Regions from separate parts of the Nocardiopsis sp. NPDC058631 genome, predicted to be linked through region 1. Evidence: riboswitches for the same ligand, from Rfam matches in the RefSeq annotation. Region 1 holds a riboswitch; the other holds the start of a gene.

The links. Region 1 has a riboswitch for thiamine pyrophosphate ahead of thiC (phosphomethylpyrimidine synthase ThiC). Riboswitches for the same ligand answer to the same signal wherever they lie in the genome.
Region 2: linked by a shared signal. The riboswitch ahead of ACFWTE_RS21745 (ECF transporter S component) and the one ahead of thiC (phosphomethylpyrimidine synthase ThiC) in region 1 are both predicted to bind thiamine pyrophosphate.

The regions. Positions count from the first base shown of each region.
Region 1 is NZ_JBHXQY010000107.1:5,180-12,244, reverse strand. It holds gene ACFWTE_RS25665 (alpha-(1->3)-arabinofuranosyltransferase) at 1-1,857, shown strand, start outside; gene ACFWTE_RS25660 (DUF3068 domain-containing protein) at 1,854-2,960, shown strand; gene ACFWTE_RS25655 (SOS response-associated peptidase) at 3,051-3,902, shown strand; TPP riboswitch at 4,015-4,126, shown strand; gene thiC (phosphomethylpyrimidine synthase ThiC) at 4,120-5,808, shown strand; gene ACFWTE_RS25645 (hypothetical protein) at 5,929-6,468, shown strand; gene ACFWTE_RS25640 (class I SAM-dependent methyltransferase) at 6,550-7,065, opposite strand, start outside.
Region 2 is NZ_JBHXQY010000074.1:13,756-20,820, forward strand. It holds gene ACFWTE_RS21740 (transglycosylase domain-containing protein) at 386-2,527, shown strand; TPP riboswitch at 2,628-2,734, shown strand; gene ACFWTE_RS21745 (ECF transporter S component) at 2,843-3,454, shown strand; gene ACFWTE_RS21750 (ABC transporter ATP-binding protein) at 3,560-5,065, shown strand; gene ACFWTE_RS21755 (energy-coupling factor transporter transmembrane component T family protein) at 5,062-5,853, shown strand; gene ACFWTE_RS21760 (enoyl-CoA hydratase/isomerase family protein) at 5,909-6,697, shown strand.

The DNA of each region.
Region 1 (7,065 bases):
GTCCCCGGCCTCGAACTGGACCGCACCCTGCGTGTGCCCGGCCCCGACGACGCCGGGACCCTGCTGTTCACCGGTTCCACCGGGACCGTCCCGGGCTGCATGGAGGGCTCCCACGTGTGGGTGTGCAACCCCCGCCTCCAGGTGCAGGGCGAGGACGCGCGCAGCCTGGACCGCACGTTCGAACTGTCGGCCGCATCGGCCTCCTCACCGCACTCGGTGTCCGGCGAGGTCGTGCTCACCGACCCCAGGGAGGCGGAGAACGCCGCGAACCGGGCCAGCCCCTACCCGCACGTGACCGCGTCCTCCACCGCTGTGGAGCACCCGGCTGCCATGGGCCGTGGCGTGCTGGACGGGGACGGGAGCACCGTCTGGTACCCGGACCCCGAGGAGAAGAACCCCTGGCTCGACATCGATCTGGGGGCGCCCGCCTCCATCGGCCACCTGGCGGTCGAGTTCCCGCGCGCCGACAGCGTGATGCGGCCGATCCGGGTGACCGTCGAGGGCGGCGACACCGTCCGCGAGGGCTGGCTGGACGGTAGCGGCCGGGTGGACTTCGCCGAGTTCACCGCGTCGTCGCTGCGGGTGACGTTCGAGCGCCCCGAGGGACAGGCCCTGGAGATCGGCACCGTCGAGCTGCCCGGTGTGGAGCCGGTGGACCCGCTGCCGGAGGGCGATGCCTCCACCGCCTGCGGGCTGGGCCCCACGCTGCGGGTCAACGAGCAGCGGGTGGAGACGCGGATCAGCGAGGGGACCCTCGCCGACCAGCTCACCGGTCGGCCGCTGCGCTACGAGAGCTGCACGGACCTGGACCTGGTCGAGGGCGGGAACCGGGTCGTGGTCGACCCGGGCAACCGCTACGAGGTGCGCTCGGCCCTCATCGGTTCCGCCGAGCCGGCCGCGGACCGGGCCGAGGTCACCACGGCCGAGGTGGAGGCCCTGCACGAGTGGGGCCCCGGAGAGCGACGCTTCGACGTGGACGTCGACGAGGACAGTTTCCTGGTCGTCAACGAGAACTTCAACGAGGGCTGGCGGGCGGTCCTGGAGGGCGCGGACGGGCCACTGGAGCCGATCCGCCTGGAGGGGTGGAAGCAGGCGTGGGTCCTGCCCGCCGACAGCGCGGGGACGGTCACCCTCACGTACACGCCCGACACCGCCTACCACCGGGCCCTCGCCGTGGGCGCGGGCCTGGCCGCCGTGCTGGTGGTGGCTGCCCTGTGGCCCCGCCGGCTCCTGCCGGGCGGGCGTACCGTCCGCACCTCGCCCCCGCGCGGCTCCCGGGCGCTGCCCTCGGCGGGGTCCGGGCGGCTGAACCGCTGGGCGGTGCTGCCGCTCGGACTGGCCTACGGTGTCTGGGTCGCGGGCTGGGCGGGTGCTGCCCTGGTCGGCCTGATCCTGCTGTGCATGTGGTGGCTGGGCCGTCGTGCGCCCCGGCGCCTGCGCCACGCCAAACCGGGACGCCCGTCGATGGGGGGCCGGTTGCTGCCCCACCTGGCCGGACCGTGGCCACCGGTGGTGGCGCTGGGTCTGGCAGGGCTGTCCATGGCCGTGGGCACCCACCTGGCCCTGTACATGCCCTTCCACGACGTCACGGAGACGTTCGGGGGAGCGCTGCGCGGCTGGGTCGCCCAGCTGCTCTGCCTGCCCGCGCCGGCCAGGCTCGTCCTGGCCCTGGGGCAGCGCGGCGAGGACGACCCCGCCGACGCCGACCCGCCGTCGGTCCGCGCGCCCGCGACGGCCCCGGCCTCACAGGAGGCCTCCGCACCAGGGTCCGCGGCGGACCGGGCGCCGGACGGCCAGGAAGAGGCGCAGCCCGACGACGACCTGAGGGAGTCCGACCCGGAGGAGGCCCGAACATGAGCGTGACCGAGGCCGGGGCGGAGTCCGACAGCCAGGTGGGGCCCGCGAGCACCCCCGGGCGCTCCCTGCCACGGGGCACCGCCCTGGTGGCCCTGGGTGCGTTCCTGCTGACACTCGCCGCCCTGCTGCCGCTGTACGTGCACGAGCGGATCGCCCTGCTGCCGGCGGAGACCGCGTTCGACGTCAGGATGGTCGACGAGGACGCCGGCTACCTCGACACGTCCACCTGGACGTGGGTGGAGGCCGCCGAACTCACCCGGGTCACGCGTGTGGACGGCTCCGCCCACGGCGGGGACTGGTCGGCGTGGGAGGTGTCCGTGGACGCCTCGGTCCCCGACCGGATGATCGACCACTGGAGCCGGCGGGTCATCGTGGACCGGGAGACCGGCAGGGCCGTCAACTGCTGCGGCGAGCACGTCGACGGCGACCGCGCGGTCCGCCAGGCCGGCCTGGTGTACTCCTGGCCGCCCGGGGCGCCGGAGGGCGACCACCCGTTCTACGACGCGGAGGTGCGCTCGGCGCCGATGCTGGAGTTCCAGGAGCGGGAGGAGGTCGCCGGGGTCCCGGTACGCCGGTACAGCCAGTGGGTCGAGGCCGCCCAGGTCCCGGAGTCGGCGCGTCCGGTGCCCGCCGACCTGTTCCGGGAGGGGGCCTCCGGGACGGTCACCGCCACACGCTGGCTGGAGGTGAGCCGTACCTTCTGGGTGGAACCTGTCAGCGGAATCGTGGTCAACGCCCATGAGACCCGTGCGGAGACCCTGCGGCCGCAGGACGGCGGGGGTGAGGTGCCGCTGCTGTACACGGAACTGGTGATGGCGGACAACCAGGTCTCCGGCTACGCGGAGCAGGCCCGTGTCCGGTCGGTCCTGCTGCGTGCCCTGGACTCCTGGGCGCCGTGGACCCTCGGGCCGCTGGGCGGTCTGGCCGTTCTGGTCGGCCTGGTCCGGGCCTGGCGGGGGAGCGGTGCGGACGGCGCTTCCGCGGGCGGTGGGCGCGGCGGCGCCCCCGCACGGAGCGGGGGATCCGACGCGGCCGTCCGGGACGTTCCCGCCCGGCCCCGCCGGCGCAGAGGGCCCCGGGCGCCCAGGGACCCCCAGTGGTGAGCCGGGCAGCCCGGAGGCCGCCGCAGGGGCGCCCGGCCCACGCCGGTGTCTCGCGGGGGACTGACGGGGCCACGCCGTAGTATCGGGCACATGTGCGGTCGTTATGCCCAGTCCCGGAACGTGCACCAGTTGCGGCTCGCCTTCGAGCTGCCCGAGCAGACCCTCCCCGAGGATGCGCCCGCCGCGTCGTGGCCGCCCCTGGAGGAGTTGGAGCCGGACTACAACATCTCGCCCGGAAGGCCCGTGTACGCCGTGCTGGGACCACCGCCCCGGGCCGACGACCAGGGCCCCCGGGGCCCCAGGTCCCTGCACACCCTGCGCTGGGGCCTGGTCCCCTCCTGGGCCAAGGACCGCAACGTCGGCTACCGGATGATCAACGCGCGAGGCGAGACCGTCGCGGACAAGCCCGCCTTCCGTACCGCGTACCGCCGCCGACGGTGCCTGCTGCCCGCCGACGCCTACTACGAGTGGCAGCTCGTCGCCAAGGACGGGACCACGCAGGCCAGTACCTCGCCCGCGACCGACCCCCAGCACAAGAAGCGCAAGGCCAAGGCCGACAAGAAGCCCTACTCCATCCACTACCGGGACGGTCGGCCCCTGGCGCTGGCGGGCATCTTCGAGCGCTGGCGCGACCCGGAGGCGGCCGAGGACGACCCGGCCGCCTGGGTGTGGAGCTGCGCGGTCATCACCACCGAGGCGGCGCCCGCGCTCGCCCACATCCACGAGCGCATGCCGGTCGTCGTACCGCCCGAGGACTGGGACGTCTGGCTGGACCCCGCCTCGGGCGCGGACGACCTGGCGCACCTGCTGGGGGAGACCCCCGTCGACCGGTTCGCGGTCGACGAGGTGTCCACCGACGTCAACACCATCAAGAACAACCGGCCCGACCTCCTCGAACCCCTCGCCGACACCGGGGGCGGCGAACCGGGGACACTTTTCTGACCCCCGGAACGGTGGACACGCCAGGGTCCCTCCTGTGTATGGTGTGCGGGGCCCCAGGGCCCCGGCACCGGGATCGAGGTGCCGCGGCACGTTCGACGTGCCCACACATGTGAATACGCAACGCGGGAGCTCGCGCCATGGCGGGCTGAGAGGGCGACTCGACGGTGTCGCCGACCGCAGAACCTGTTCGGGTAATTCCGACGTAGGGAGGCATGCCATGACGGCTACCGACGGCCGTGACGTCAGTTCCACCAGCGGTTCCAGTACCGACGGCCACCAGGTGACCACAGGGCCCATCATGGGATCATCCAAGGTCTATCGCGAGGTCGTGACCCCCGAGGGACACACACTGCGCGTGCCCCGGCGCAGGGTGGGACTCAGCAACGGCAGCCACTTCGATCTGTACGACACCTCCGGCCCCTACACCGACGACACCGTGTCCGTCGACGTCCACCGGGGCCTCCCCCCGACCCGCCGTACCTGGTCCGGGGGCCGGCCTCCGGTCGACGGCGCGGTCACCCAGCTCGCCTGCGCGAAGGCCGGAACCCTCACCCCCGAGATGCGCTTCGTGGCCGAACGCGAGGGCGTCGACCCCGAGTTCGTCCGCTCCGAGGTGGCCCTCGGCCGCGCGGTCATCCCCGCCAACCGGTGCCACCCCGAGTCCGAGCCGATGATCATCGGCAAGAACTTCCTGGTCAAGATCAACGCCAACATCGGCAACTCCGCCGTCACCTCCTCCGTCCCCGAGGAGGTCGAGAAGATGGTGTGGGCCACCCGCTGGGGTGCCGACACCGTCATGGACCTGTCCACGGGCAAGCGCATCCACGAGACCCGGGAGCGCATCCTGCGCAACTCGCCCGTCCCGATCGGCACCGTCCCCATCTACCAGGCGCTGGAGAAGGTCAACGGCGACCCGGCCGAGCTCAGCTGGGAGGTCTACCGGGACACCGTCATCGAGCAGTGCGAGCAGGGCGTGGACTACATGACCGTGCACGCAGGGGTGCTGCTGCGGTACGTGCCGCTCACCGCCCGCCGGGTCACCGGCATCGTCTCGCGCGGCGGCTCCATCATGGCCGCCTGGTGCCTGGCCCACCACCGGGAGAGCTTCCTGTACACCCACTACGAGGAGCTGTGCGAGATCCTCCGGGAGTACGACGTCACCTTCTCCCTCGGAGACGGGTTGCGCCCCGGGTCGATCGCCGACGCCAACGACGAGGCCCAGTTCGCCGAGCTCCGCACCCTGGGTGAGCTCACCCACGTCGCCCGCGCGCACGACGTGCAGGTGATGGTCGAGGGCCCCGGGCACGTCCCCATGCACAGGATCGCGGAGAACGTCCGACTGGAGGAGGAGCTCTGCGGAGAGGCTCCGTTCTACACGCTCGGCCCCCTGACCACCGATGTGGCCCCCGGCTACGACCACATCACCTCGGCGATCGGTGCCGCGCAGATCGGCTGGCTCGGCACGGCGATGCTCTGCTACGTCACCCCCAAGGAACACCTGGGGCTCCCCGACCGTGACGACGTCAAGACCGGCGTCATCACCTACAAGCTCGCCGCGCACGCCGCGGACCTGGCCAAGGGGCACCCCGGGGCACAGGAGTGGGACGACGAGCTGTCCCGGGCGCGGTTCGAGTTCCGGTGGCAGGACCAGTTCCACCTGGCGCTGGACCCGGAGACCGCCCAGTCCTTCCATGACGCGACCCTGCCCGCCGAACCGGCCAAGACCGCGCACTTCTGCTCCATGTGCGGTCCCAAGTTCTGCTCCATGAAGATCACCCAGGACGTGCGCCGCTACGCGGAGGAACACGGGCTGGACACCGTCGCCGCCATCGAGCGCGGTATGGCCGACAAGTCCACCGAGTTCTCCGAACAGGGCAACCGCGTGTACCTCCCACTCGCCGAGTAGGGAGTGTCACACGGGGTCCGTCGTCAGGCCCGCCCTCCGGCACACCGGAGGGCGGGCCGCCCGCGGCGTGTGGAAGGCTGACGTGTCCCCCGGCTACCCCCGCCCCACCTGTGAGGTCCCATGGACGTCTTCGTCCGCGACGCCGCCATGACCACCGCCGTCTTCGGCTTCTTCGCCTCGGCGTGGTTCGGATGGGCTCAGGAGCGGCCCCCGGCCGGACCGGCCACGTGGTGGCTGGGCGGCGGGTCGGCCGTGGGCCTGCTCCTCGCGGTGTTCGGCGGTGTCACGTCCTGGCTCCACTGGGACAGCGGTTCCGTCCTGTCCGGCGAGGGCGGGATGGACCTGTACCTCCTCGTCCTCGGCATCGAGTTCGGTGTCGCCCTGCTCGGCGTGATCGTGCTGCTGGCTCTGGGACGGAGCGCGTACCTCGCTCCGTGGGTGTGCCTGGTCGTGGGCGTGCACTTCTTCCCGCTCGCGCCCGTCCTGGCCGACCCCGGCCTGTACGTACTCGCTGCGCTGCTGACCGTGTGGCCGTTCCTCGCGGTGCGCTGGGCGAACCGCCGCGACCTGGCCCCCAGTTTCGCCACCGGCGCGGGCGCGGGCCCGGTCCTGCTGGTCTTCGCCCTGGTGAACGGGGTCGCCTCGCTCACCGCCCTGTAGCGGAGGCCTCCGCCTCGGCGGCGTGGGCGACCTCGACCGGACGGCCGCCCACCGGCCCGGGAGCCGTCCGGAACACACGTCCTAGCCGGGTTTGCGGGCGCTGGCCACCAGGTGCACGCCGACGTAGTCGTCGGACTCGGTGGCCCGCAGCTCCATCTCCACCAGGCGCCCCATCGACCTCGGGTCGCGGGCCAGCATCATCTCCACGGTGGAGGCGGACAGCACCGTGCGGGGTTTGACCCACTCCAGCTCCAGCCCCGCGTCCGCGAGCGTCTCGGTGAGCTGTTCGGCGGTGAAGCACCGGGTGATGGAACCGTCGGGCCAGGGGACCAGGAGCACGTCGGCGCTCGGCGCGTGGCTGAGCTCGGGCCAGCAGTCCTGTTCGGCGAGCAGAGCCATGCCCAGCACCACCGAGTCCACGCACAGCAGGGCCCGTCCCCCCGGCCGCAGCACACGGGCGACCTCGGCCACGGACGACTCGGTGGCCAGGTGGCGGGAGAGCACCCGGTTGTCGGCGATCACCCCGTCGAAGGCCTCGGAGGCGAAGTTGCGCAGGAAGGCCGAGTCCCCGACGACGTGGCGCAGGCGCCCGCGCCG
Region 2 (7,065 bases), on a different contig from region 1:
CGGATTGGGCAAGCTTTTCGGTGACACGCCGGATTCGGCACGACGGGCTTTACGGCTCCTCTGCGAGCGTGGACGGTGCAGTGCCCTGTCCGCGCGAGGCGGGGTCAGGGCGTCACACGGCCGAGGGGGGGGCGACGTGACGGAGCCGAACCAGGACGGTCCGCCGCAGGAGAAGGGGGACCGGGGCGGAGACCGGGCGCCGGGGCACCCGGGGGAGGCGGGGGAGGTGGGCCGCTCCGACGACCGGGCCGACGCGTCGCAACCCGGTGCCGGTGACCGGCCCACCGCTCCGGAGCCCGACGCGGAGGGCGGGTCCGAGGCGCCGCGCCGGAAGAGGCGGACCGACCTGCTCGCCCTGCCCCTGGTGGGCGCGCTCAGGGACCGGGTGTCGTCCTGGGGCGCCGGGGACGGGCACGGGCAGGGAGAGGGCACCGCCGAGGAGCGCAAGGACGCGCTCCGGCGGCTCACGGGGATGGGCGCCGTCGCCGGACTGCTGGTCGCCGCGCTGGTCATGCCGTGGGTGGGCGGGCTGGGGCTCGTCGGCAGGGACACGGCCGCCGCGTTCATGGCCCTGCCCAGCGACCTGAAGGTCTCACCGGTGGCGGAGCGCGTGCTCCTCACCGACGTCGACCACAACCCGATCGCGGAGGTCGCCGACCGCGAACGCGAGGTGGTGCCCCTGGACGCGATCAGCCCGTGGGTGCCCGCCGCGCTCATGGCCGTCGAGGACGACCGGTTCTACGAGCACTCCGGGCTGGACCTGCGCGGAGTCCTGCGCGCCGCCATGCGCACCGCGCAGGGGGACACCCAGGGCGGCTCCACCATCACCCAGCAGTACGTCAAGAACCTGCTCATCGAACAGGCCTCCACCGAGGAGGAGGTGGAGCGCGCCAGCGAGCAGACCCTGGGACGCAAACTGCTGGAGCTGCGCCACGCCATCGCCCTTGAGGACCGCCTCACCAAGGACGAGATCATGGAGGGCTACCTCAACCTCGCCTACTTCGGGGCGGGCGCGTACGGCATCGAGGTGGCGGCCCAGCGCTACTTCTCCGTCTCCGCCGCCGACCTGGACCCGGCGCAGGCCGCCACCATCGTCGGACTCGTGCGCAGCCCCTCCTACTACGACCCGCTCACCAACCGCGAGGCCGCGCGCGAACGACGCGACCTGGTGCTGGAGCGGATGGGCGCGACCGGTCACCTGGAGGCGGAGGAGGTCGAGGAGCACGGGAGCAGGGGGCTGGCCCTGGACCCGACCGAGCGCGGCGGCAGCTGCTACCACGGGGAGCAGCCGTTCTTCTGCGACTTCGTCATGCGCTGGCTGCGCGGTTCCAACGTGCTCGGTGAGCTCCAGGAGGAGCGCGAGGAGGCGCTCACCAAGGGCGGCATCACCGTGCGGACCACACTCGACAACGACGTGCAGCGGGCCGCGGAGGAGGCCATCGAGAAGTACGTCCCGGCGGAGGAGTCCACCAAGTTCGCCGCCCAGGCGGTCGTCGAGCCCGGCACAGGCCGGATCAGGGGCATGGCGCAGAACCTGCGCTACGGCTTCGACGACGAGGAGGTCGGCACGACCTCCATCAACCTGGCGGTGGACAGCGAGGCCGGCGGTTCGCTCGGCTACCAGGCGGGGTCGACGTTCAAGACGTTCACCCTGGCCGCGGCCCTGCACTCCGGGCTGGACTACGGCACCAGCTTCTCCTCGCCCAAGAGCGTCTCGGTCGGGGGGCTCAAGAACTGCGACGGCGGCGTGATGTCCGGGTGGAGCGTGAGCAACGCCGGGGAGAGCGACGGCGGCGAGCACAACATGATCAGCGCGACCAAGGGGTCGGTGAACACCTACTTCGCGCAGCTCCAGAAGCGTGTCGGCCTCTGCGAGACCTCGGAGATGGCCGAACGGGTGGGCATCCACCGCGCCGACGGCGCACCGCTGGAGGTCTGGAGCTCCTTCACCCTGGGCGACCAGGAGGTGTCCCCGCTGACCGTCGCCAACGCGTACGCCACCTTCGCCGCCCGGGGCACCTACTGCGAGCCCGTCCCGGTGACGTCCGTGCGGATCGGCCGTGAGGGGGAGGAGGGCACCCGGGAGGTCGAGGTCCGCAGCGAGTGCGAGGAGGGCAGGATCCGACGCGACGTCGCGGACGGGGTCAACCACCTGCTCCAGCAGACGTTCAAGGGGGGCACCGCCAACGGCCTCGGCCTCGGACGCCCGGCCGCGGGCAAGACCGGCACCACCGACAACGCCGCCTACGCCTGGTTCGCCGGACACACGCCGAACCTCGCCTCCTCGGTCGTGGTCGGCGACATGCGCGGCGGTGAGGAGAACCCGCTCCAGGGCGTGACCATCGGCGGGCGCTACTACGGCATCGTCTACGGCGGCACGCTGCCCGGCCCCATCTGGCAGGCCACCATGCGCAAGGCCACGGCCGACCTCCCGGCGGAGAGCTTCGGCCCGTCGCCGAAGGCGTACGGCAACCCGTCGGCGAAGCCGCCCAGGGGCGGGGGCGACGAGGAGGACGACGACGCCTGACCGCTTCCGCGGGGAGGCGGGACCGCTCGGTGTCCCGGGCGCGGACGAGGGCCGTGGGGAGGAAACACCCCACGGCCCTCGTTGTTGACGCATAATGGAGTGAAACCGACAGGGGAGCGCGTGAGCGCTGAGAGTGCGGCCCAGGCCGCAGACCCTTACACACCTGATCTGGGTCATGCCAGCGAAGGAAGTCGTAGGAACCCGTCTCCGGAAGGCGTGCTCCCGCGCAACCGGGACCCCCCGGCGCGCGGTGCCGTCCGGCGCCGCTCTTGGCCACATGGGCCCTCGTCCACCCCGACGAAGGGACACCACCTGATGAGTACCGAACCCCGCCGCACCGGCTTCTGGCGTGACCTCCTCGGACAGCTGCGCGGCTGGCGCACCGTCGACATCGTCGTGGCGGCCGTGATCGGCGTCGCCGTCGGCGTCGTCTTCTGGCTCTGGAACATCGTCTGGTCGGTCACGACGCCGCTCTTCGTCGGGTTCCCGCCCGCGCAGGCGGTGGTCTACGGCATGTGGCTGCTCTCCGGCGTCCTCGGCGGGCTGATCATCCGCAAGCCCGGCGCCGCGCTGCTCACCTCGGTCGCGGCCTCCTCTGTGTCGGCGGTCCTGGGCACCCAGTGGGGGGTCACGGTGATCCTCGACGGAACGCTCCAGGGCATCCTTCCCGAGCTCGTCTTCCTCGCCTTCGGCTACCGGCGCTGGGGCATGGGCGTGGCCGTGCTCGCGGCGGCCGTCGCCGGCCTCTCCCCGGCCATCCGCGACAACATCGCCTACAACGTGGCCTGGCCCCTGCACCTCCAGGTCGTCTACGGCGTCATCGTCGTGATCAGCGCGGCGGTCATCGCGGGAGTGGGCGCACGGCTCCTCACCACCGCCCTGGCCAGGTCCGGCGCGCTGGCCCCCTTCCCGTCGGCCAAGGGCTGACCCGTGGCCGACCACAACCGCCGCGGTCCCGCCGGGGCGACCGCGCAGCACCCGACCGCACCGCCCGCCGCACGGTCCACCGGGGGTCGGGGCGCTCGTGTCGAGCTGTCCGGCTGGGGCTGGCGCCACTCCGGCCGCGACACGTACGCGCTGCGCGGGGTCGACCTCACGGTCGAGCCCGGTGAGCGCGTGCTCCTGCTCGGAGCCTCCGGAGCGGGCAAGTCCACCCTGCTGCACTCCCTGGCCGGGCTCACCGGCCCCGACAGCGCCCTCAACGGAGACCAGGAGGGGACACTGCTGGTCGACGGCCGCCCCGCCGACCGGAGCCGGGGCGCGGTCGGCCTGGTCGGCCAGGATCCGGAGACGCAGCTGGTGATGGCCCGCGCGGGCGACGACGTCGCCTTCGGCCTGGAGAACCTGGGGGTGGACCCCAGCCTGATCTGGCCCCGGGTGGACCACGCGCTGGACTCGGTCGGCTTCCCGTACGGGCGGCGCCACTCCACCGGCGCCCTGTCGGGCGGTGAGAAGCAGCGGCTGGTCATCGCCGGGGCGCTCGCGATGCGGCCGCGCCTGCTCCTGCTGGACGAGCCCACCGCCAACCTCGACCCTGCCGGTGCCGCGCTGGTGCGCGGGGTCCTGGAACGCCTGCTGGCCGAGACGGAGGCGACCCTGGTCCTGGTCGAGCACCGGGTCGCGGACGTGGTCGGTCTGGTGGACCGGGTCGTGGTCGTCGAACCCGGCGGCGGTGTGATCGCCGACGGCGACCCCTCCGCCGTGTTCGCCGAGCACGGGCGCTCCCTCGCGGAGCGGGGAGTGTGGATCCCGGGGAACGGCCCCGTGCCCGACCTGGCCCCCGCCCCGGGCGGCGGCCCCCGTCTGGAGGCCGTGGGCGTCGCGGCGCGCACCCCCTTCCAACTGGGCATGCGCGCCGCGCCGCGAAGGGTGGTGCTGGACGGCGTGGACCTCGTGGTCGCGGCCGGTACCGCGACCGCCCTGACCGGGCCCAACGGGGCGGGTAAGTCCACGCTGCTGTCACTGGTGGCGGGGCTGTCCCGACCCCACCGGGGCGAGGTCCTTCCGCGCGGCCCCCTGGCCGGCGCTGACCGCCGCCCGCTGGTGCGCTGGCCCGCACGGCTCCTGGCCCGGCACGTGGGCACCGTGTTCCAGCACGCGGAGGACCAGTTCGTCACCGGAACCGTGCGGGACGAGCTGCGCTTCGCGCCGCGGCGGGCCGGGGCGGGCGAGGCGGAGACGGAGCGCCGGGTGGACGAGCTGTTGGAGCGGCTGCGCCTGACCAGGCTGGCCGACGTCCACCCCTACACCCTCTCGGGCGGTGAGAAGCGGAGGCTGTCGGTGGCCACGGCCCTGAGCTCGGGCCCCTCGCACGCGCCCGACGTCCTCGTCCTGGACGAGCCGACCTTCGGCCAGGACACCCGGACGTGGACGGAGCTGGTCGAGCTGCTGGGGGCGCTGAGGGCCGAGGGGCGGGCCGTCGTCATGGCCACCCACGACGAACTGCTCCTGCGGCACCTCGCGGACGTGCGCGTGCGCGTGGCGGAGGGCCGCGCGGTCCCGGACACGGTCGCGGGGACGGGGGAGGTGGGCGGATGAGTGCGTCGCAGGACCGGAACGGGACGGGTGGCGACGCCCTGACCCTGGACGTGCCGCAGGACGGGGGAGCGCGCTACTGGCTCGCCCGGCTCAACCCTGCGGCCAAGCTGCTGGCCGCCCTGGTGCTGGGGATCGGTCTGATCCCCGCGGTGGACGCGGTCACCGGAGGCGTGGTCCTGGCCGGTGTGCTGCTGCTCCTGCCGTTCAGCGGGATCGACCGGCGCACGCTGCTCGTCCTGGGCGGTCCGTTCCTGCTCATGGGTCTGTCCAACGGCCTGGTCAACTACCTGTACGGCGAGCACGGGGCGGAGGGCGCACTGGGTGCGGCGGTGCGCCTGCTCGCCATCGCCCTCCCCGGCCTGGTCGCGGCCGTGACCAGCGATCCGACGGAGATGTCCGACGGGCTCGTGCAGAGGCTCAAGGTGCCCGAGCGTCCCGCCATGGGGGTGCTGGCGGCGCTGCGGCTCATCCCCCTGCTCGCCGACCAGTGGCGGACCGTGACCCTGGCGAGGCGGGCACGCGGCCTGGAGGCCGGGCGCAACCCGGTGCGGATGGTCACGCTGTTCTTCGGCAGGCTGTTCGCGCTGCTGGTGCGGTCCATCCGGACGGGGACCCTGCTGGCCACGGCGATGGACGCGCGGGCGTTCGGCACGGGGCCCCGCACCTGGGCCCGGGAGAGCCGCTGGCGGGTCGCGGACACGCTCCTCCTCACGGGGGCCGCCCTGCTCCTGGCGGCGGCGTACGCGCTGTCCTCGCGGCTCGGGACCCTGGTGCTGCTGTTCTCCTGACCCGGGTGGTTAGGTGGCCCAGGACAGTGACGTCGAAGTGGAAGAGGTGGAGTTCGTGGGCGAGTTCGTGCGCGTGGAGGCCGATCCGGACCACCCGGCGGTGGCCGTGATCCGGTTGGACCGGCCGAAGGTGAACGCGCTCAACGCGGTCCTGACGGCGGAGATCGCCGAGGCCGCCACCAGGGTGTCCACGGACCGCGCGGTACGCGCCGTGGTGATCTACGGCGGCGAGCGCGTGTTCGTGGCGGGCGCCGACATCAAGGAGATGGCGGACCGCACCCACGCCGAGATGCTGGAGTACGGGCGCAACCTCCAGAACGCCCTGACCCTGGTGGCCCGCATCCCCAAGCCCGTCGTGGCAGCCGTCACCGGGTACGCGCTGGGAGGGGGGCTGGAGCTGGCGCTGGCCGCCGACTTCCGGGTCGTGGGGGAGGGGGCCAGGCTGGGGGTCCCCGAGATCCAGCTCGGCGTCATCCCCGGGGCGGGCGGCACCCAGCGGCTGCCGCGCCTGGTCGGCCCCGCGCGGGCCAAGGAGATGATCTTCAGCGGACGCCACGTGCGGGCGGAGGAGGCGGGTCGGATCGGCCTGGCCGACGAGGTCGTCCCGGACGGGGACGTCTACGGGGCGGCCGTGGCCCTGGTCGCCGGGTACGCGGCGGGGCCGGCCGTCGCGCTGGCCGCGGCCAAGGAGGCCGTCGACAGGGGGCTGGAGACGGATCTGGACTCGGGGCTGGAGATCGAACGCCTGCACTTCGCCGGGTTGTTCGCGACCGAGGACCAGAAGACCGGGATGCGGAGCTTCGTCGAGCAGGGGCCGGGCAAGGCCGAGTTCAGCGGGCGCTGAGAGGCGGACCCGCGCAGTTCGGGACGGGTGCCGCCGATGGCTTCGGCCGGGGCGCCCGTCCCGCCCTTCCCCAGGGTTTTTGTTGTTTCCTGGCACGGTTTTAGTTATTTGTCAGGTTAAGTAGTGATCGGGACCTGCCCCCCTCGTCCGGATCCGGCCAGTCGAGACGCGGGGGGAGGAACCGGCCACGCCAGTTTTCCGTCATACTCGGTGATGGTCGTCCGAGGACGGACGGGTCGCCGGACCCCCATGACTCTCCGGCGGTGCCGAACAGGCCGCACCGGCCCGAGACGGGCCACACAAACCAATGGTGACCCATCCCCCGGCCGATAAGCTGGACGTGGTGGTATGCGGTCTTTTGAGGGGAT